Regions from separate parts of the Kribbella sp. NPDC104740 genome, predicted to be linked through region 1. Evidence: riboswitches for the same ligand, from Rfam matches in the RefSeq annotation. Region 1 holds a riboswitch; each other region holds the start of a gene.
The links. A riboswitch is a leader RNA that binds a small molecule or an ion and turns the genes downstream of it on or off. The one in region 1 is predicted to bind glycine.
Positions count from the first base shown of each region.

Region 2: linked by a shared signal. The riboswitch ahead of ACZ6Z4_RS18605 (L-serine ammonia-lyase) and the one ahead of gcvT (glycine cleavage system aminomethyltransferase GcvT) in region 1 are both predicted to bind glycine.
Region 3: linked by a shared signal. The riboswitch ahead of gcvP (aminomethyl-transferring glycine dehydrogenase) and the one ahead of gcvT (glycine cleavage system aminomethyltransferase GcvT) in region 1 are both predicted to bind glycine.

Region 1 is NZ_JBVJNV010000001.1:1,816,980-1,824,076, forward strand. It holds gene ACZ6Z4_RS08555 (ABC transporter permease) at 1-18, shown strand, start outside; gene ACZ6Z4_RS08560 (winged helix-turn-helix transcriptional regulator) at 40-531, opposite strand; gene ACZ6Z4_RS08565 (GNAT family N-acetyltransferase) at 587-1,123, shown strand; gene ACZ6Z4_RS08570 (carboxymuconolactone decarboxylase family protein) at 1,155-1,628, opposite strand; gene ACZ6Z4_RS08575 (mandelate racemase/muconate lactonizing enzyme family protein) at 1,792-2,838, shown strand; glycine riboswitch at 2,922-3,014, shown strand; glycine riboswitch at 3,015-3,108, shown strand; gene gcvT (glycine cleavage system aminomethyltransferase GcvT) at 3,153-4,253, shown strand; gene gcvH (glycine cleavage system protein GcvH) at 4,262-4,642, shown strand; gene glyA (serine hydroxymethyltransferase) at 4,639-5,925, shown strand; gene ACZ6Z4_RS08595 (hypothetical protein) at 5,922-6,110, opposite strand; gene ACZ6Z4_RS08600 (Hsp20/alpha crystallin family protein) at 6,298-6,735, shown strand; gene ACZ6Z4_RS08605 (hypothetical protein) at 6,766-7,097, shown strand, end outside.
Region 2 is NZ_JBVJNV010000003.1:526,863-533,959, reverse strand. It holds gene ACZ6Z4_RS18625 (FAD-binding protein) at 1-123, shown strand, start outside; gene ACZ6Z4_RS18620 (TetR/AcrR family transcriptional regulator) at 161-796, shown strand; gene ACZ6Z4_RS18615 (alpha/beta hydrolase) at 733-2,241, opposite strand; gene ACZ6Z4_RS18610 (DUF3817 domain-containing protein) at 2,337-2,669, shown strand; glycine riboswitch at 2,741-2,833, shown strand; gene ACZ6Z4_RS18605 (L-serine ammonia-lyase) at 2,912-4,285, shown strand; gene ACZ6Z4_RS18600 (alpha/beta fold hydrolase) at 4,247-4,933, opposite strand; gene ACZ6Z4_RS18595 (hypothetical protein) at 5,031-5,627, shown strand; gene ACZ6Z4_RS18590 (SDR family NAD(P)-dependent oxidoreductase) at 5,661-6,389, opposite strand; gene ACZ6Z4_RS18585 (helix-turn-helix transcriptional regulator) at 6,492-7,097, shown strand, end outside.
Region 3 is NZ_JBVJNV010000006.1:179,665-186,761, reverse strand. It holds gene gcvP (aminomethyl-transferring glycine dehydrogenase) at 1-1,544, opposite strand, end outside; glycine riboswitch at 1,621-1,709, opposite strand; gene ACZ6Z4_RS28935 (MerR family transcriptional regulator) at 1,731-2,348, opposite strand; gene ACZ6Z4_RS28930 (bifunctional nuclease family protein) at 2,562-3,056, opposite strand; gene ftsR (transcriptional regulator FtsR) at 3,104-3,739, opposite strand; gene ACZ6Z4_RS28920 (FHA domain-containing protein) at 3,771-4,295, opposite strand; gene gcvH (glycine cleavage system protein GcvH) at 4,432-4,815, opposite strand; gene ACZ6Z4_RS28910 (DUF881 domain-containing protein) at 4,840-5,784, opposite strand; gene ACZ6Z4_RS28905 (small basic family protein) at 5,787-6,119, opposite strand; gene ACZ6Z4_RS28900 (DUF881 domain-containing protein) at 6,116-6,910, opposite strand; gene ACZ6Z4_RS28895 (CDP-alcohol phosphatidyltransferase family protein) at 6,940-7,097, opposite strand, start outside.

The DNA of each region.
Region 1 (7,097 bases):
CTGCAGCGGATCGCGTGAGCTTCCGCGCGGCGCGGGCGGTCAGTCGGCGATGCGGGGCTGCGCCGACGGCCCAGGGGTGAACGCGACCTCGCGCGGCTCCGGCGCATGCCCGGCCGCGCACTGCATCGTCACCGTGACCTCCTCTCCGCAGCCGCGGTGCCGGGCGACCAGCGGCGGGCCGTCGTCGAGCGGGAGGTGCTCGTCGCCCCACTGCACCAGCGCGACCATCACGGGGTACAGGTCGAGCCCGGCCTGCGTGAGCCGGTACTCGTACCGCTCGCGCTGGCCCGGCAGCCGGTACGGGACGCGACGCAGCAGGCCGCGGTCGATCAGGCGGGCGAGGCGGTCGGTGAGCACCTGGCGGGGGATGTCGGTGCGGGTCCGGATGTCCTCGAAGCGGCGCAGCCCGACGAACACCTCGCGCAGGACGTGGAAGGTCCATTTCTCGCCGAGGATCTCCATCGTGCGCGAGATCGTGCAGTTCGCGGTCGACCAGCGCAGCGCCTCGGGCATCGTCTCCGGCTCGGTCATGCGACCACGATAAGTCCACTTGACAGACTCAGCCAACCCAAGCCACCCTGAATCTGTGAATCAGACTCAGGTGCTCCGTGAGCGGGTCCCGGCGGACGGCGTAGTGCAGCTGGATGGGCCGGGGGAGCCTGGTGTGCTGCTCCGTCCGACCGGCCCGGGTGATCGCGCGCGGTTGTCCGCGATGCTCGACCAGATGTCCGAGCTGAGCCTGTACTTCCGCTTCCAGACCGCGGTCGGCCATCCACCGCGCCCGGCGGTCGTCGACCCGATGCTCAGCTCGACCGGGGAGTCCTGGGTTGCCGAGAGCAACGATCGTCTGGTCGCCCACGCGATGTGGGCCTGGGCGCACGGCGCCACCGGCGTACCGACGGCCGAGCTCGCCGCCATTGTCGACGACCCCTACCAGGGCCGCGGCCTCGGCACTCGGCTGCTGAATCTCGTCGGCGCCCGGGCAAGCGCGGCCGGCGCTCGTCAGCTCCTGCTCGTCGTCAGTACGGCGAACGACCGCACGCTGCGGCTGATCCGCCGCCGCTGGCCGCAGGCCCCCGCCGAACGCGACGGGGGCCTGATCAACTTCACCATCCCGGCGTGATCAGCCGAAACACACCACGATCCCGGCGTGATCAGCCGAACATGCCCGGCTCGTACGCGCCGGCCGGCTGCTGGACCATCACGTTGATCCGGTTGTAGGTGTTGATGATCGCGATGATCGAGACCAGCGCCACCAGTTCGTCCTCGCTGTAGTGCTTCGCGGCGTTGGCCCACGCCGCGTCGGACACCCCACCCGCCGCGTCGGCGATCCGGGTGCCCTCCTCGGCCAGTTCGAGCGCGGCGCGCTCGGGCTCGGTGAACACCGTCGCCTCCCGCCAGGCCGCGACCAGGTTCAGCCGCTGCGCGGTCTCACCGGCGGCGACGGCGTCCTTGAAGTGCATGTCGGTGCAAAAACCGCAGCCGTTGATCTGGCTGGCACGCAGCTTCACCAACTCCTGCGTCGCCATCGGCAGGCTCGACTTCCCGACCGCGTGCCCGGCCGAGTTGATGTACTTCAGGACCTGACCGGCGAGCGGGTTGCTGTGCAGATCGATGCGGGCGTCCATCACGGGTCTCCTCAGAACGTTCGTCTGTTGTCACCCCTTTGACAGACGTCACCCCGGGGGTTGTGACAACGAGCTGGTGTGACCCACGTCTCGCTCACGGTGCCGAGGTTTGCGCGGTCCGGCGGCGCAGCAGACTCGGGGAAAGCCGCCGTTGGGAGTGCAGATGTCTCTGGACCACCATTTCGTCAGCAGCGTCGAGGTCAGCACGATCCGGTCCCGCTACCCGCGGACGATCGGCCGGAACGCCCGGTTGGGGAGTCACGGGGACGGTCCCGTCGACGAGGTCGTGGTCCTGCGGACCGACACCGGAAAGACCGGGTGGGGCCTCAAAGCCGGTCCGGTGCCCGACGTCATCGGGAAGTCGGTCGGGGAGCTGATCGACCCCGCGAGCGGCGTACGGGACGAGTCGTTGCGGGGGCTGGACTTCGCGCTGCACGATCTCGCGGGGCAGATCCTCGATCTGCCGGTGCACGCGATGCTGGGATCCAGAGGCAGTACGACGGTCGCCTGCTACGACGGCGCGATCTACTTCGCGGATCTCGACGGCCCGGGCGGTGTCGACGAGGTGCTGGCGCACTGCGCGGCCGACGACGCCGCGGGGTACCGGGCGTTCAAGCTGAAGATCGGGCGCGGGAACCGGTGGATGTCCCGGGCCGAAGGTGACGCGCGGGACATCGAGGTGACGCGGGCCGTGCGTTCGGCGTACCCGGAGCACCGGATTCTGGTGGATGCGAACGACGGGTACGACTGCGACGGCTTCCTCGAGTACTTGAAGGCGGTCGCGGACTGCGAGCTGTACTGGGTCGAGGAGCCGTTCCTCGACGACGCGGCTGATCTCGCACGCCTGAAGAAGCATCTGAACGGCTCGGGAACGCTGATCGCGGAGGGCGAGTCGAATCCCGACCTGGAGCCGCTGCTCGAGATCGCCGACCGTGGGGACATCGACGTCCTGCTGATGGACGTGGTCAGCTTCGGGCTGACCAGCTGGCGCCAGGTGATGCCCCGGGTGAGCTGCCAGGCGTCGCCGCACGCGTGGGGGCTCCCACTCAAGACCCTGTACGCCGCACAGCTGGCCGCGGGCCTCGGCAACGTCCCGACGGTCGAGGGCGTGCCCGGCGAGACGGTCGGCCTCGACACCAGCGCGTACGCGTGGGCGGACGGCAACCTCACCGTCCCCGACCGGCCTGGTTTCGGTCTGCAGCTGCCCTGACCCGAACGCGCCGCCGGTACGCGGCCGCCTTGCGCGCCCGGTGGCGGCCCGCTTAGGGTGCCAGCGACAACTGAACACGCTGATGATCCGCGGCGGGAGAATCCTGCCGCCGTGCAGGTGCCGTAGGAGCAAACCCTCCCCGGGAATCTCTCAGGCCCCCGTACCGCCGCGGTCAGGCAACTCTGGAAAGCAGCCGGTCGTCCGGCTCACCGACGGTGCAAGCGCAGGTCCCGGCGCGGAAACTCTCAGGTCCGATACAGAGCGGGGAGGAACCCTGATCGCGTGGCGCCTGCCACCCGGATTCTGGAGTTCCCATGCCCGACAAGTACACGGCGCTGCGCGCCCAGCACGAGCGCCTCGGCGCGAGCTTCACCGACTTCGGCGGCTGGCAGATGCCGCTCAAGTACCGCTCCGAGCTCGCCGAGCACCACGCCGTACGCCGGTCCGCCGGGCTCTTCGACCTGTCCCACATGGGTGAGGTCTGGGTGACCGGCCCGGACGCCGCGGCGTTCCTTGACCACGCGCTGGTCGGCAAGATCTCCGCGATGGCGCAGGGGAAGGCGAAGTACTCGCTGATCTGCGCCGAGGACGGCGGCGTGATCGACGACCTGATCACCTACCGGCGTCCGGACGCGTTCCTGGTCGTCCCGAACGCGGGCAACGCCGAGACCGTCGTCGCGGCGCTCGCCGAGCGTGCGAAGGACTTCGCCGTCACCGTCGACGACGCCTCGGCGCGGACGTCGCTGATCGCCGTCCAGGGCCCGAAGGCGGAGGCGATCCTGCTCCGCCTGGTCCCGGCTGACCAGCAGCAGCTCCTCACCGAGCTCAGGTACTACGCCGCCGTCGAGGTGACGCTTGCCGACCGCAACCTCCCGGTCGCGCGCACCGGCTACACCGGCGAGGACGGGTTCGAGATCTTCGTCGGCAACGACGACGCCGCCGAGGTCTGGCAGGCGATCGAGGCCGTCGCCGAGGATGGCGAGCTGACCCCGTGCGGTCTGGCCGCGCGCGACTCGCTGCGGCTCGAGGCCGGGATGCCGCTGTACGGCAACGAACTGTCGCGCGACGGCGACCCGTACGCCGCCGGGCTCGGCGGTGTCGTTGCGCTCAGCAAGGACTTCGTCGGCCGGGACGCCCTTGCCCAGCGCAAGGAAACGGGATCGGCCCGGAAGCTCGTCGGCCTGACCGGCGCCGGCCGGCGCGCGCCGCGCAGCCACTACCCGGTGCTCAAGGACGGTGTCGTGGTCGGCGAGATCACCTCCGGGCAGCCGAGCCCGACGCTCGGCGTACCGGTCGCTCTGGCCTACGTCGACGTCGAGCACGCCGAGCCGGGCACCGCACTGCACGTCGACCTGCGCGGGACGCCCGAGCCGTTCGAAGTGACCACCCTGCCCTTCTACCAGCGCCAGAAGTGAGGACCGAGATGCCCACCGTCAAGGCCGGCCTGCAGTACTCCGACGAGCACGAGTGGGTGGCCCGTGAGGACGCCGGCGTCGTTGCCGTCGGCATCTCCGCGATCGCCACCGACGCGCTCGGCGACATCGTCTACGTCGAGCTGCCCGAGGTCGGCGCGAGCGTGACCGCGGGGGACAGCTGCGGCGAGGTGGAGTCCACCAAGTCCGTCTCCGACCTGTACTCGCCGGTGACCGGCGAGATCGTCGAGGTCAACCCCGCGGTCGCCGACGACCCGGCCGCGATCAACGAGGACCCGTACGGCGTCTGGCTGTTCAAGGTGAACGCCACCGCCGACGGCCCGCTGCTGTCGGCCGAGGACTACGCGGCCAAGCACGGTGGTGAGCTGTGAGCGCCTTCCAGCAGGTCGTCGCCCCGAGCCTGAACGCGGACCTGGCCGACCTCGACCCGGAGATCGCGGTGAAGATCGCCGACGAGCTGACCCGGCAGCGCGACGGCCTGGAGATGATCGCCTCGGAGAACCACACCGCGGCCGCGGTGATGCAGGCCCAGGGCTCGGTGCTCACCAACAAGTACGCCGAGGGCTACCCGGGCCGCCGGTACTACGGCGGCTGCGAGCACGTCGACGTGATCGAGCAGCTCGCGATCGACCGGGTCAAGGCGCTGTTCGGGGCGGCGTACGCGAACGTGCAGCCGCACTCCGGTGCGCAGGCGAACGCGTCGGTGATGCACGCGCTGATCCGGCCCGGCGACACGATCATGGGCCTGAACCTGGCGCACGGCGGCCACCTGACGCACGGGATGAAGATCAACTTCTCCGGCCGCCTGTACGACGTGATCCCGTACCAGGTGAACGCCGACGACCACCGCGTCGACATGGCCGAGGTCGAGCGGCTGGCCCACGAGCACCAGCCGAAGCTGATCGTGGCCGGCTGGTCGGCGTACGCCCGGCAGTTGGACTTCGCCGAGTTCCGCCGGATCGCCGACGCGGTCGGTGCGTACCTGATGGTCGACATGGCGCACTTCGCCGGGCTGGTCGCGGCCGGGCTGCACCCGTCGCCGGTGCCGCACGCCCACGTGACGACGTCGACCACGCACAAGACGCTGGCGGGCCCGCGCGGCGGGATCATCCTGACCAACGACGCCGACCTGGCCAAGAAGATCAACTCGGCGGTGTTCCCCGGCCAGCAGGGCGGGCCGCTCGAGCACGTGATCGCGGGCAAGGCGGTCGCGTTCAAGATCGCCGCCTCGGAGGAGTTCCGCGAGCGCCAGGAACGCGTCCTCGCCGGCGCACGGATCCTCGCCGAGCGGCTGGTTCAGCCCGACGTCGCCAAGCACGGCATCTCAGTGGTCTCCGGCGGGACCGACGTCCACCTGGTCCTGGTCGACCTGCGCGACTGCACGCTCGACGGTCAGCAAGCCGAGGACCGGCTGGCCTCGATCGACATCACCGTCAACCGCAACGCCGTCCCGTTCGACCCGCGGCCGCCGATGGTCACGTCGGGTCTGCGGATCGGTACGCCGGCGCTGGCGACCCGCGGCTTCGGCGAGCAGGCGTTCGCCGAGGTGGCCGACATCATCGCCGAGGCGCTGACCGCCGACGCGGAGGCCGACCTGTCAGACCTGCAGCGCCGGGTCGGCGTACTGGCTGCTGCTCACCCGCTGTACGCCTAGAACCTCCGGGGCGGCGGCTCGGTGGCTACCCGCTGGTCGGCCGCCTCCTCCCGGGGGATCTCCGCCGGAATCGTCTTCGGAAGCGGGCAGACCGGCTTCCGCCGTACCGGTCCACCGCCGAGCTTGCGGTGCTTCCACTGCTGCTCGTCGTAGTCGTAGTAGGTGTCGACGCCGCCGACGGTCATCGTCGTGTCCTTCCGGTGCGCCCCCCGAGAACCCGCCTGCTGCAAGACGGACCAGCTGACCGGTACCCGCGGGCATGCGGAAACCGTCAGCGGATGGATGACGAGGATCTTGTCAGCTTTCCGATGACATGTTAGAACGGTGCTGCGTGTTGACAGACCGGACAACGATCTGTGGAGGTGGGAAACGATGTTGATGCGCACCGACCCGTTCCGCGAGCTCGACCGACTGGCCCAGCAGGTGAGCGGGGCGCCGGGGACGTGGACCCGGCCGAACCCGATGCCGATGGACGCCTACCGTTCCGGCGACCAGTACGTCGTGCTGTTCGACCTGCCCGGCGTCGCGGCGGACGCGATCGACCTCGACGTCGAGCGGAACGTGCTGACCGTACGGGCCGAGCGCCGGCCGGCGGCGGTGGCCGACGGGGTCGAGATGCAGGTGGCGGAGCGGCCGCTCGGGGTGTTCTCGCGGCAGCTGTTCCTCGGCGACGGGCTGGACGCGGACGGGATCGCGGCGGCCTACGACAACGGCGTGCTGACCGTGCGGATCCCGGTGGCGGCCCGGGCGAAGCCGCGGAAGATCCAGATCGATGCCGCAGGCAACGAGCGGCAGGAGCTCGGCACCTGACCAGGTGACCGCTGCGAGGTGGGAGAACCGATGGAGCAGGACGGTACGGCGGCGGCGCTCGCGTTCGTGAGTGCGGCGATCGAGCGGAGAGGCGACGCCGCCGACCGGGCGGAGCTGCTGGCCGCGCTGGAGCGGATCCGGGCTCTTCGGGAGCAGCTGACGGTGTGGGAGCCCCAGCTGATCGACGCCGCGCGGGCGGCGGGGGTCAGCTGGGCCGACCTCGCCCCCGCCCTCGGTGTGGCGAGCCGGCAGGCCGCGGAGAAGCGGTACCTGCGGCTGAACGCTGATCTCGAGGCGCCGGCGATGACCGGTGAACAGCGGGTGCGCGCGGCGCGTGATCAGCGCGCGGGGGACCGGGCGGT
Region 2 (7,097 bases), on a different contig from region 1:
TCGGTGGACGCCGTGCGCACGGCGTACGACGAAGCGACGTACCGGCGGCTGCAAGAGGTCAAGACGAAGTACGACCCGGCCAACGTGTTCCGCTTCAACCACAACATCCCGCCCCTCGGCTAGCGGCGGGCCCGCGGCGGCCTGGCCATAAGGTGTCGCCATGCCAGAGCCGCAGCGCAGACGTCGAGCAGGTGGTGCGAAACGGACGGCCGTCCTGGAGGCGGTCGCGACCGTGCTCGCCGACCGTGGGTACGAAGGCACGCGGTTCGCCGACGTGTCCGCGGTCAGCGGAGTCGCGATCAGCACGCTGCAGAACTACTTCGGCTCCCGCGAGGACATGGTCGTCGAGGCGCTCGGCCTGGCCACCGACCGGGAGGTCGAGGCGCTGGAGGCGGTCGCCTCGGCCGAGCCTGACCCGTGGCGGCGGCTGGTCGCGATGACGGACCGCAGTCTGGAGAACCCGACCAGTACGCAGCAGCTGCTGGTCGAGTTCTGGCGGGCGGCGATGCGTGACGACGAGCTGCGCGCGCACAGCCACGAGGTGCTCGCCCGCTACCGGACGCCGTTCCTGGCAGCGGTCACCGAGGGCGTGGTCGAGGGCTCGTTCAGCGACACCTACCGCCCGGCCGACGTGACCGACTTCCTGCTGACCGCGCTGACCGGTGCGATCGTCAGCCGGGCCCTGCGCCAGCCGGCGCCGGACCCGGCCACGTTCCGCGAGGTGCTGCTCGGTCAGCTCGGCGGGATGCTCGGACACGCGGAGCCGCGCGCCGGCAAGGCCAGCGTCACCAGGTAGCGGTCGACCGCCCGCTCGACACAGGGGCTGGTGGTGTAGCTGCCGTGGCCCCAGCCGCGGTAGGTCAGCAGTACGCCGTCCCGCCCGAACTGGCGGGCCACGCTCTTCGCACCGTTGTAGCCGGTCGCCGGATCGTGCAGGCTGTTGACCAGAAGCGCCGGTGTCCGCAGGTCCTGCCGCTGCGGAGTGCGCTGCGGATTGGTTGCCTTCGGCAAACCCAGGCAGGTCGCCACGGCCAGCAGCTGTCCGGGGTAGCGCAGGTCCTCGTTGTCCCGCGCGAGTCGCCGCAGGTGGCCGGCGTACTCGCGGTAGTCGCGGACCGGCAGGTCGAAGTCGTGGCAGAACGTCACGAACGCGAAGCTGGTCAGTCCGGTCGGGACCGGCGGTACGGCGGTCGGCGGCGGGCTCTGGTCCAGCTTGTCGAGCAGGTCGGCCAGTCGGGCCCAGTCGGGTCCGTAGAACGTCCGGAACGTCACGAAGCTCAGCTGGAACGCGTTGATCGGGTACGCCGGGCGCTGTGGGTCCGGCAGGTCACCACGATCGGCTCTGGCGATCAGTCGATCCCACAGGACGTGGATGTCCTGGCCGTGCAGGGAGCAGGTCGTCGCCGTCGTACACCACTTCACGAACTCGTCGAACGAGTCCTGCCCGGCCCATGCCTGCTCGTCGAGGAACTCGCCGGTGGACGCGGGCCCGTGGTCGAACACGCTCTCCAGCACGAGCGCGCGGACCCGCCGCGGGTAGCGCTCGGCGTACTGCTGGCCGAGCAGCGTCCCGTACGAGCTGCCGTGGAAGGAGATCCGGGACTCGCCCAGTGCGGCCCGGATCGCGTCGACGTCGCGGACGGTCTGCAGCATGTCGAGGTGGTCGTAGACCGGGCCGGTGTTCTTCCGGCAGTCTGCTGCGAGCTCGCGGTTGTAGGTGATGGTGTCGTCGAAGTCCTGCTGGCTCTGGAGGATCGGCGACGGCTGGCGGGCGACCAGCGCGGCCGAGCACTTCACGGCGTTGCTCCGGGCGACACCGCGCGGGTCGAAGCTGACGATGTCGAAGCGGTCCTCGAGCTGCCGGCTGAAGCGGCTCATCCCGGTCCGGATCCGGTCGACGCCGGAGTCGCCGGGTCCGCCCGGTCCGAACACCAGTACGCCGACTCGCTGCTGCTGGGCCTTCCGGCGGGCGACCGCGAGCTCGAAGGTGCCTGCGGACGGATGGTTCCAGTCGATCGGGACGGTGAGCGTCGCGCACTCGGAGCCGGGGAGCAGGGCGATCTCCTCCGGTGTGTCGCCCGGCTCGGGCGCGCAGGCCGACCAGCTCAACGGACGCGAGGCGGCTAGCTGGACGGGCGGCTCCGCGGCCGGCTCGGCGGCCGGGGCAGCGGCAGTGGCGGGGACGGTCAGCGTGGCCAGAACGACGGCCAGGGCGGCACACCAAACACTTTGTCTCTTCACGCTTCGATCCTTGGCCGCCCGGACCCTGACCGGCATCCGGCAGCGCCCCCGAGCCGACCCCGGGGTTGGAGCTGCTTGTTAGGGTCACTGGTCTGATGACCGAGACTGTTGCAGCCGTGGACGCGCCGGCTGGTTCCAAGCATGCGACCTGGTTCCGGGTGGTGGCGATCGCCGAGGCGATCTCGTGGACCGGGCTGCTGATCGGGATGCTGTTCAAGTACGTGCTGTCCGACAACGAGATCGGCGTCCAGGTCTTCGGGCCGATCCACGGCGGCATCTTCGTCGCCTACGTGCTGACCGTCGCGGTCGTCCGCAAGCCGCTGCGCTGGAGCTGGCCGACCACGCTGCTGGCGCTGGCGGCAAGCGTTCCCCCGCTGTTCACCTGGTTCTTCGAGCTGTGGGCGGCCCGGACCGACCGCCTGGGCTGACCGCGCCCGGCCGGATTGACGAGTACGGCCGGGCCGCCGTACCGTCGCGATCGTCAGCAGCACCCGCCGTATGAACCCGTGCGGGAGAGACCCAGGCCCGACCTGGGCGCCGTAGGAGCAACTCTCCCCAAGAATCTCTCAGGCACCCTCACCGCACGGGCGAGGCACCTCTGGAAGGCAGCACGCCCAACAGAGCGGGGAGGCACACCGATCGGTCAACGAAGACCGGAAGGAACCTCCAGATGGCGATCAGCGTTTTCGACCTGTTCAGTATCGGGATCGGCCCGTCGAGCTCCCACACCGTGGGACCGATGCGCGCCGCCCGCACCTTCGCCCTCGGCCTCGAGGCCGACGGGCTGCTCGACCGGACCACGGCCGTCGAGTCGCAGCTGTTCGGCTCGCTCGGCGCGACCGGGCACGGGCACGGCAGCAACAAGGCGGTCCTGCTCGGTCTCGAGGGCGAGGACCCCGAGACCGTCGACACCGGCTCGGTCGAGGACCGGGTCGCGGGGATCCGCGCGGCCGGGCGGATCCGGCTGGCCGGCCGGCAGGAGATCGCGTTCGACGAGAACACCCAGCTGGTGATGCACCGCCGCAAGGCGCTGCCCTACCACCCGAACGGGATGACCTTCGTCGCGCGCTCGGCCGACGGCGCCGTACTGCGGGAACGCACCTACTACTCGGTCGGCGGCGGGTTCGTCGTCGACGAGGACGCGGCCGCCGGCGACCGGATCGTGCCGGACCGGACGCCGCTGAAGTACCCGTTCCTGACCGGCGCCGAGCTGCTCGACCGGTGCCGCGAGTCCGGTCTCGCGATCAGCGAGGTGATGCTGCACAACGAGCTGGCCTGGCGCACCGAGCCGGAGATCCGATCCGGCCTGCTGCACATCTGGCAGGTGATGCAGGACTGCGTCGACGAGGGCTGCGAGACCGAGGGCGTGCTGCCCGGCGGCCTCAAGGTCCCGCGCCGCGCGCACGCGCTGCACCAGAAGCTGAGCAGCGACAAGTGGTCGGTCGACCCGCTCAAGGTGATGGACTGGGTGAACCTGTTCGCGCTCGCGGTGAACGAGCAGAACGCCTCCGGCGGCCGGATCGTCACCGCGCCGACGAACGGTGCCGCGGGCATCATTCCCGCTGTCCTGCACTACTACCGGCGGTTCGTCCCGGGCTCGTCCGACGACGGCGCCGTCCGGTTCCTGCTCGCCGCCGGCGCGATCGGCGTGCTCTACAAGGAGAACGCGTCGATCTCCGGCGCCGAGGTCGGCTGCCAGGGCGAGGTCGGGTCGGCCTGCTCGATGGCCGCCGCCGGGTTGTGCGAGGTGCTCGGCGGTACGCCGGAGCAGGTCGAGAACGCGGCCGAGATCGCGATGGAGCACAACCTCGGCCTGACCTGCGACCCGGTCGGCGGGCTGGTCCAGATCCCGTGCATCGAGCGGAACGCGATGGCCTCGGTGAAGGCGATCAACGCGGCCCGGATGGCGATGCACGGGGACGGGGTGCACGTGGTCACGCTGGACAAGGTGATCAAGACGATGCGCGAGACCGGCGCCGACATGAAGATCAAGTACAAGGAGACGTCACGAGGCGGCCTGGCCGTCAACGTGATCGAGTGCTGACGGGTTCCCCACGTGGGCGTTGTGACCGGCGCTGGGCAGCGTGACGACCTGGTCGTGCAGCGCTGACAGCTCGGCGTCGGTGTTCATCGGGTCCAGCTCACCCCGAGCCAGTACGACGTCCGCCTGCGCGTCGCGGAGCAGGCGGGCCATGTTCGGGGCGCCGACGCCGAACGCGCGGGGATCGAGCGCGAGCCGCCAGCGGCCGTCCTGCTCGCGCAGCCCGTGGTCGACGGCGTCGCTCGCGGGGTCGACCAGGCCCTGGAGACCGGAGATCTTCAGGTAGCGCTCGGCGGCGGCGTCGCGGGTGTCGAACCAGGTGACCGGCTTGGCGGCGAGTGCCGCGGTCCGGGCCAGGTCCTCGTCCGACCAGGTGACCTTGACGCCGAGGGCGATCACGCGGTCCACGCGGACGCCGTACCGGCCGCTGGCCAGCTCGAGGGCGATCACACCGCCCAGCGAGTGGCCGATCACGGTGCTGAGGTCGGGCAGGTTCTGGGCGACGGCGGCGGTGATCGACTCGAAGCTGTAGCTGTCGAGCGGGCCGGCGGTGCCGTGGCCGGGGAGGTCGGGGGAGTGGGCGGAAGTGGTCGGCCAGCCGTCCCAGACCCGGCGGGTCGCGCCGAGGCCGTGCAGCAGCAGGATTGTCATGCCGGGCAGTCTTCCCTGCCGGACAGATGACAAAAAGGGTGAAGATCGTTCCAAGACCTGTTTGAAACGTGTGAACACCCGCTACTGTGCCGGAACTGTGAGTCTGTTCTCCGAGGAAGAACAGGCAGCACCGCGCCGGACCCCGCTGAGGAGCAAGAGGGCCCGCCGTACCGCCGCCTGCATCGCCCTGCCCATCGGCCTGTACGCCGCCCTGGCCGTCGCCGGCCTGCTACCGCTGCCCGGTGGCGGGGACCCCGACGCGGTCAACCCGGTCGCAGGCCTCCCGGCCGTGGACCCGGCCGACCAGCGCTACCCGTACGTCGACGGCGACCCGCGCAGCCCGGTCGTCACGCCTACGCTCGCGCCCTCCACCGAGCCGTGGGGCGTCGGCCGCGGCGACGTCCAGCGCGAGGACCCGAGCGGCACCCACGCCGGCCGCCCGACCCCGGGCGCGCCGACGACGGTCCCGGCCGAGGACCCGAATCGGCGGCCGCTGCCGACGATCACCGCGCGGCCACCGGTCGTACCGACCCCGACGCCGACGGTCGAGCCGACCTCCGGTACGCCGTCGGACACGCCGTCGCCGTCGCCGACGCCGACCGAGACGCCGTCCGACCCGCCGGACGGAGATCCCGAGCCGGACCCGAACCTCGCCGACCGGCTGTTCGGCTGGCTGGACGAACTGGTCCCGTAGCTCGCCGCTCGCCGCCCCCAGACCGGCGCTCGGCTACCAGGCGACCGGGCCCTGTGCGCTCAGGTACTTGCCGGTCGGCCCGTCCTTCCCGACCGTCGCCGCCCGGACGATGATCGCCGCGCCCTCCTCGACGGTCTGCGTCCCGCGGTGCCCGTTGAAGTCGGTCGCGGTGTAGCCGGGGTCGACCGTGTTGATCCGCAGCTCCGGCAGCAGGTAGGCGAACTGCGCGGTCAGCATGTTCAGCGCCGCCTTCGACGCCGCGTAGCCCGGTGCCGGGATCCACGACTCGACCGGCGACTCGCCCTCGAACGGGACTCCGGTGATCGACCCGAGCCCGCTGCTCACGTTCACGACCACCGGGTTATCGCTCGCACCGAGCAGCGGCAGGAACTCGTGCAGCACCTGCGCGGCGCCGAACACGTTCGTCTCGAAGACCGTCCGGAGCGTCTCCGCCGTCACCTCCCGGGCGGTCGACGGATGCCCCGGGATCCCGGCGCTGTTCAGGTGCCCGGGGATGCCCGCGTTGTTCACCAGGACGTCGAGCCGCCCCTCCTCGGCCTCGATCTGCCCGGCCGCGGCGCGGATCGACGCCGGGTCGGTCACGTCGAGCTGGACGGTCCGCGCGCCCAGCTCCTCAGCAGCCCGGCGCCCCTTCCCGGGGTCGCGCGCCCCGACGTACACGAGGTGGCCGAGGGCAACGAGTTCGCGGGCGGCCTGGTAGCCGAGGCTCTTGTTCGCCCCGGTGATCAGTGTGATGGTCATGTCTCGACCCTGGCCGGGACCGCGCCGGACAGGCAGTACCCGCGACAGCCTGGGGAACGGCAGTACCAGGCTGTACTCCGGCGACAGCGCGATACTGGACAGGTGTCCGAGTTCGGCAAGACCCTGCACGCGTGGCGCGACCGGGTCAGCCCGGCCGAGGCCGGCCTGCCCGCGAACGGCGTACGGCGGGCGCCCGGGCTGCGGCGCGAGGAGCTCGCGATGCTCGCCGGGCTGTCGGTCGACTACGTCGTACGGCTGGAGCAGGGCCGGTCGTCGGCGCCGTCGCCGCAGGTCCTGACCGCGCTGGCCCGCGCACTGCGGCTCGGTGACGCCGAGCGCGACCACCTGTTCGTCCTGGCCGGTCAGGCGCCGCCCGCGCCCGGGCGGATCTCGGCGTACATCCCGCCCGGTGTGCAGCGGCTGGTCGACCAGCTCGAGGGTGCGCCGCTGAGTGTGTCCGACGCGTCCTGGACGATCATCAGCTGGAACTCGCTGTGGGCCGCGATGCTCGGCGACCCGTCCGCGCTGCGCGGCCGGCAGCGCAACCTGATCTGGCGGCGCTTCGCCGGCGACCCCGACTCCTTGGCGGGGTACGGCCGGGTTCGCCAGACCCCCGAGCAGGCCGAGCGGTTCAAGATCGCGCTGGTCACCGATCTGCGCGCGGCCGTCACCCGCTACCCCAAGGACACCGAGCTGCACGCCATGGTC
Region 3 (7,097 bases), on a different contig from region 1:
ACCGCTTCCATCTCGGTGGTCGCGTTCAGCTTCATCGTGCAGGAGCCGAGCGGAATCATGCCGCGGTCGAGCGCGTAGTCGTAGTCCGACAGCTTGCGCAGGTAGCGCAGCATCGCGGTCTCGGACCGGTGCGTGTTGAAGACCGGGTGGGTCAGGTAGTCCGACGTCCGGGCCACGGCCTCGGACAGGTTCCCGCCGCCGAGCGCGGCGTCGTACCGGACGCCGAACGAGCGGCAGACCCGGCCGAGCGCGGCGGCGTCGGTCTTCTCGTCGCAGGAGATCCCGACGTGGTCGGCGTCGACCAGGCGCAGCCAGATCCCGTTCTGCCGGGCGGTGTCGACGACGTCGGCGGCGCGACCGGGGACGCGGGCCAGGACGGTGTCGAAGAACTGCTCGTGCACGACCTCGACGCCACCGGCGCGCAGCGAGGCGGCCAGGCTGTCGGCGTTCGCGTGCACGCGCTCGGCGATCGCCTTCAGTCCGTCCGGGCCGTGGTAGACGGCGTACATGGACGCGACGACGGCGAGCAGGACCTGAGCCGTACAGATGTTGGACGTCGCCTTCTCGCGACGGATGTGCTGCTCACGGGTCTGCAGGGCCAGCCGGTACGCCGGCGCGCCGTCGGCATCGACCGAGACGCCGACGAGGCGACCGGGCAACGACCGCTCGAGACCGGCCCGGACCGACATGAAGCCGGCGTGCGGACCGCCGTAGAACAAGGGGACTCCGAAGCGCTGCGAGGACCCGACGACGATGTCGGCGCCGGCCTCACCCGGTGCCTCCAGCAACGTCAGCGCGAGCAGGTCGGAGGCGACGGCAACCAGCGTCTCGCGCTCGTGCGCCGCCGTGACCAGCGGCTTCAGGTCGCGGACGACGCCGCCGGAGCCCGGGTACTGGACCAGGAAACCGAAGAAGTCACCCTCGGGCAGACCGCGAGTGGTGTCGGCGACGACGACCTCGATGCCGAGCGCCTCGGCGCGGGTCTCGACCACCGCGATCGTCTGCGCGAAGCAGTCGGCGTCGACCAGGAAGCGGTTGCTCTTGGCCCCTCCAGCCGACGACCGCCGGTTCGACCGGTGCGCCAGCGTCATCGCCTCGGCGGCCGCGGTGCCCTCGTCGAGCAGCGACGCGTTCGCGGTCGGCAGGCCGGTCAGGTCCGACACGACGGTCTGGAAGTTCAGCAGCGCCTCCAGCCGGCCCTGCGAGATCTCCGGCTGGTACGGCGTGTACGCCGTGTACCAGGCCGGGTTCTCGACCAGGCGGCGGACGATCACCGACGGGGTGAAGGTTCCGTAGTAGCCCTGGCCGATCATCGAGGTGGCGACGTTGTTGCGGCCGGCCAGCCGGCGGAGCTCGGTCAGCGCGTCGACCTCGGAGGCCGGCTCGGGCAGCCGGAGCGGCTCGGCCGAGCGGATCGAGGCCGGGACCGCGGCGTCGACCAGCGCGTCGACGTCGGCGTAGCCGAGGGTCTGCACCATCCGGGCCACCTCGTCGGCCCGCGGACCGATGTGGCGGTCGGCGAAGGTTGCTGAGATTTCAGTCATCAAGAGGCTCCGTTGCTGGCTGTCGCTTCCGGTGGCCTCCCCCTCTGTCACGCACGGCAGCACGCTTCAGAGTCGCCTGACGCACCCGGTCCATGGGCCTGAGAGGTTCCGGGGAGGAATTGCCCCTTCGGCGCCCGTCGTACGGGTCTCTCCCGAGTGCGGTGAACAGCTAGAGAGCAGCGTACCTCAGCCGGTCATCCGGGCGCGGCGACGGGCAGCGAGCTCGTCGTTCGCGTGCGGGCCGGACTCCTCGTCGTGGCCGTCGGCGCGCTCGGTCGGCAGCTCCGACAACGAGCCCTCGACCTCCCGCCAGACGCCACCGAGCGCGATCCCGAAGACCCCCTGGCCGCCGGCCAGCAGGTCGATCACCTCGTCCGGCGAGGTGCACATGTAGACCGAGGCGCCGTCGCTCATCAGCGTGATCTGGGTCAGGTCGTCGATGCCGCGCTTGCTCAGGTGGGCGATCGCGGTGCGGATCTGCTGCAGCGAGATGCCGGCGTCGAGCAGGCGCTTGATCACCTTGAGCAGCAGCACGTCGCGGAAGCCGTACAACCGCTGGGTGCCGGAGCCGGTGGCCGGGCGGACCGACGGCGAGACCAGGCCGGTACGGGCCCAGTAGTCGAGCTGACGGTACGTGATCCCCGCGGCGGCGCAGGCGGTCGGGCCACGGAAGCCGACATCCTCCGGCATCGGGCGCAGGTCGTCGTCGAAGAGCAGGCCTTGCACCCCCGCTGCGGCGGCCGCGTCGGCGCGTGCTTCGGACGCCTGCTGCGCCGTCAGATCAGTGTCGCCGGTGCGTGTCACGCCTGAGCCTCCCTGGGTACCGACTGGAACGGACTACATCCGTGGAGTTACAACTCCTCACAACTCCTTCAAGGTAAGCCGCCGACTTGACCCGGTCAACGACAACCGCTCCGAGCCGAAAGCGTGTCGCGACTCCGGGCCGAATTGTTACCAACCCGGCCTTGTACCAGAGACACCAAATTTGCGGGTCCCGGTGAAGGCTCGAGCGCGGCCTCAGGACTTGTCGAAGTCCTCCGGGGAGACCTGGTCGAGGAACTCGCGGAAGCGCTCCACTTCCTCTTCCTCCTCCACCTCGTCGGCCTCGTCGTTCTCACTCTCCGGGACCGGTACGCCGGCCTCGGCGAGGATCTCCTCGCTGCAGAACACCGGCGTGCCGGTGCGCAGCGCGAGCGCGATCGAGTCCGACGGGCGGGCGGAGATCTCGGTCTTGTCGTCGAAGACCAGGATCGCCTCGAACACCCCGTCGGTCAGGTTCACGATCCGGACCTGGGTCAGGGTGTGACCCAGGACACGGATCACCTCGGCGAAGATGTCGTGGGTGAGCGGCCGCGGCGGCTCCATCCCCTGCTGCGCGAACGCGATCGCGCTGGCCTCGGCCGCACCGATCCAGATCGGCAGGTACCGCTCACCGCCGACCTCCCGGAGCAGCACGATCGGCTGACTCGAGGGCATCTCGACCCGGACTCCGATTACGTCGACTTCGCGCACACCCTCAGCCTACTCCGCGACGCCGACACAAGCTGGCCGACGTACGGTCAACGGCTGAGCCGCGACCTGACGAGTGCGGCGTGCAACCGTACGGCGAGCGCAGCCAGCTCCTGCGTCTTGTCGTCCCGGCGAGGCCCGGCGACCTGTTCGATGAGCCCGACCTCGCGGTCGGCCGCCGTCCGGAACGGGCGCAGGTGCCGCGGCTCCACGCCGTACCGGCCGAACTCGGCGGCCGCCTTCGCGACCAGGATCGCGTCGCCGTCGTAGTGGTTGCCGCGAGCCACCACCAGCTGGTGGCTCTCCAACTGCTCCAGCAACTCAGCCGAGATCCCGGCCGCGACGCGCAGCTCCTCACGCGTCAGCTTCAACTCGGTGCGGTCGGCACCGAAGTCCTCCGCCACCGGCAGACCCGCAGGCTCGACCGCCGCAGGTGCCGCCGGACGACCACCGGGTGTCGGCCGCAGCCCGCGGTCCATGGCGCCGAGGTGTTCCTTGATCACCTTCAGCGGCAGGTACTGGTCGCGCTGCGCGGTCAGGACGTAGCGCAGCCGCTCGATGTCGGCCGCGCTGAACTTGCGGTACCCGGACGCGGTCCGGGCCGGCGTCACCAGTCCCTCGGCCTCGAGGAAGCGGAGCTTGGAGATGGTGACGTCGGCGAACTCGGCCTGCAGGACCTGCAGCACCGCTCCGATGCTGCTTCCTCCGGCGTCAGCCTCAGGCCTGGCCACTGGCGTAGTAGACGAGCCGGTACTTGCCGATCTGGACCTCGTCACCGTTGTTCAGCGCGACCTCGTCGATCCGGTCGCGGTTCACGTAGGTGCCGTTCAGGCTGCCGACGTCGCGGACCTTGACCCCGGCCGGGTCGCGGCGGAACTCCGCGTGCCGGCGCGAGACGGTGACGTCGTCGAGGAAGATGTCGCTGTCGGGGTGCCGGCCGGCGGTGACCACGTCGACGTCGAGCAGGAACCGGCTGCCCGCGTTCGGGCCGCGCTGGACGATCAGCAGCGCCGACCCGGCCGGGAGCGCGCCGACGGCGGCCTCGTCCTCGGCGGTCAGTCCCTCACCGGCCAGCTCGATCCGCTCGGTGTCGGGCTCGGCGCTGATCGGGGTCAGCATCGCGGTGTCGGTGACGCCGGGGGCGGGCACCGGACGGTCCGCGCCAGGGAGCATCGTTCCGCACTGCGAGCAGAACCTGCTGCCCTCGGAGTTCTCGTGCCCGCACTGGTTGCAGAACGGCATGCTGTGATCCTCCCGATCGCCGGCGGTCCGGCGACGTTGTCGTAGATCCCCGTGATGACTGTCGTGGTGCAAGTGTGGACTGCGCCCTCAACCCTCGACCGGCGGTTGAGGCCGCAAACCTATCAGTCCTGGTGCGTCAGGACGGGTCGAGCTGGCCCTTGTAGGTGTCGGCGTCCATCAGGGCCGCCACCTCCTCGTCGTCGTCGACGCGGATGTCGAGCAGCCAGCCCTCGCCGTACGGGTCGGTGTTGACCAGGTCGGGCTGGTCGGCCAGCGCCTCGTTGACGGCGGTGACGGTGCCGTTGACCGGGGCGAACAGGTCGCTGACGGACTTGGTCGACTCCAGCTCGCCGCAGGCGTCACCGGCCCGTACGACGGCCCCGACCTCGGGCAGCTGGACGTAGACGATGTCACCGAGCGCGTCCTGGGCGAAGTCGGTGATACCGACCCGCACCGGGCCTTCCTCGCCGGCCTTCACCCACTCGTGCTCGGCCGTGTACTTCAGGTCTTCGGGGTACACCTCGGGTCCTCTTTCGCTCAGGATCTACTTGGTCGGGCTGGGGGCCGGGCGAGCGTAGCGATGCTCCTCCGGCGCGTGCAAGGCGCTGACGGTCAGCTGCCGCAGCTCGGTCACCTCGGCGGTGCCACCGATCTGCGGACCGGTCACCTCGCTGACCAGGCCGCCGGGGAAGTTGGCCGCCTCGGCCAGGTTGTGGGACTCGCCGATCGCCTCGATCACGTACGGCGAAACCAGCTTCTCGCCGTCCACCCGGACACCGGGCGCGTCGTCGGTCAGGTCGGTGCTGGCCACCACCCGGACCTGGCCGTTGATCTGGATCGCCTCGGCACCGGCGTCGCGCAGTTCCTCGATCGCGTCCAGCAGGTTGCCGGACGTCATTTTGCCGTCGGGGTCGTTCAGCGTGATCCGGACACCAGGCCCCTGTGCGGGCAGCGTCCCGGCCAGGATGCTGAGCGTGCGGACCTGCTGCTCGGCCTGCTCGCGCGCGGTCTGGGCCTTGTCGGCACTGGAGGACAGCGTGTTCTTGCGCTCCTCCAGCTCGGTGATCTCGCTCTCCAGCCGGCGGTTGTTCTGGTTGAGGCCGTCGAGGATCGCGATCAGGTCCTCGCGGCGGGCGTTCTGGTAGCCGTCGTCGGCGCGGTTGACGCGGACCTGGACGACCGCCGTACAGGCCACCAGCGCCAGGACGACGGCCACGATCGCCTGACCGCGGGACGGCTTGAAGCCGGCCTTCAACCGGCGCAGCGCCAGGTTCGGGCCCTTGACCCGCGGCTGCGGCATCGGCGTCGGGGCAACCGGGTGCGCCGGCTCGGCCGGCGGCGTCTCCCGGGCCGGCTCCGGCTCCGCGCCGCGCCGCGACTCGGCGGTCCGGCGGTGCTCGGCGCGGTGGTGCGCCTCGCGGCCACTGGCCGGCTTGGCCGGGCCGTCGGGCGGCGGCGTGCTCTCGGGCGGTCGCTGGTCGTCGCTCATCGTCAGGCCCGGAAGACGTGCCGGCGGATCGCGGCCATGTTGGTGAAGATCCGGATGCCGAGCACGACCACGACGCCGGTGGACAGCTGCGAGCCGACGCCGAGCTGGTCACCGAGGTAGACGATCAGGGCCGCGATCAGCACGTTCGACACGAACGAGACGACGAACACCTTGTCGTCGAAGATCCCGTCCAGGAACGCGCGGAGCGCGCCGAAGACCGCGTCCAGCGCGGCGACGACGGCGATCGGCAGGTACGGCTGGGCCCAGTCGGGCACGTCGGGCGCGACCAGCAGGCCGATCACGACGCCGATCACCAGGCCGAGCACGGCGATCATTTCGGTCCCACCTTCGCGTACCGCAGCGCGATGGTGGCATCGGCTGGCACCAGCAAGGAGTCCTCCGTCGTGGTCGTCATCCGGACATCGAAGTTGCTCACCAGGTACTGCACCCACTGGCCGCCCGAGCTCTGCGCGAACCGGGCCGGCAGCGTGTTGGTGTCGCCGATCGCGAGCACCGTGTACGGCGGGTTGAGCGAGCTGTAGTCGACCGTGATCGCGCTGCCGGCGCCGCGGATCGCGGTCAGGCTGGTCAGCCGGTGGCCGTTCACCGCGATCGCCTCGGCGCCCGCGGTCCACAGCCCGTTGACCAGCTGCTGGAGGTCGACGTCGAGCAGCCGGCCCTCCTTGTCGTCGGCGTTCTTGGCGTCGTCGACCACGACCTTGAGGCCGGGCCCGGTGACGGCGACCGAGCCGACCTGCAGCTCCAGGTCGTCGACCTTCTTCTGCAGCGCGGCGTCGGCCTCGCTCAGCGCGCCGGCCTGCAGCCCGCGGACCTCACCGGCCAGCGCGGTCTGCCGGTTGCGCAGGTCGTTCAGCCGGGTGTCGGCCTGCTCGACGCGCTCGACCAGCTCGTTGCGCTGCTTCTCGGCGGCCGGGGCGCTGCGGTAGTTCTGCGAGGCGGCGATCGCCAGCAGGAAACCCAGGACGACGAACGCGACCACGAGCATGATCCGGTGCCGGGCCTTCTTCGGCCCGCCGGACAGCGGACGCGCCCGTGCGCTGATCGCGTACCCCTCGTCGAGCGGGTGCGCCATCAGGTTGTTCAGCAGCGACATGGACGCGTCCACGCGCCGCTGCCCGGGCGGAGCTTGCTGAGTCACGATCTCCCCGGCTGCCCGCTGATCGGTTTGACGGTCTGGACCAGGTGCCGCAGCTGGACGAAGTACAGGGCGCCGGCCCAGTAGTACAGCGCCGTGCCCCAGATCGCGAACGCCCAGCCGAAGACGCGGGCCAGCAGGTTGAGCGTGCTGTCGC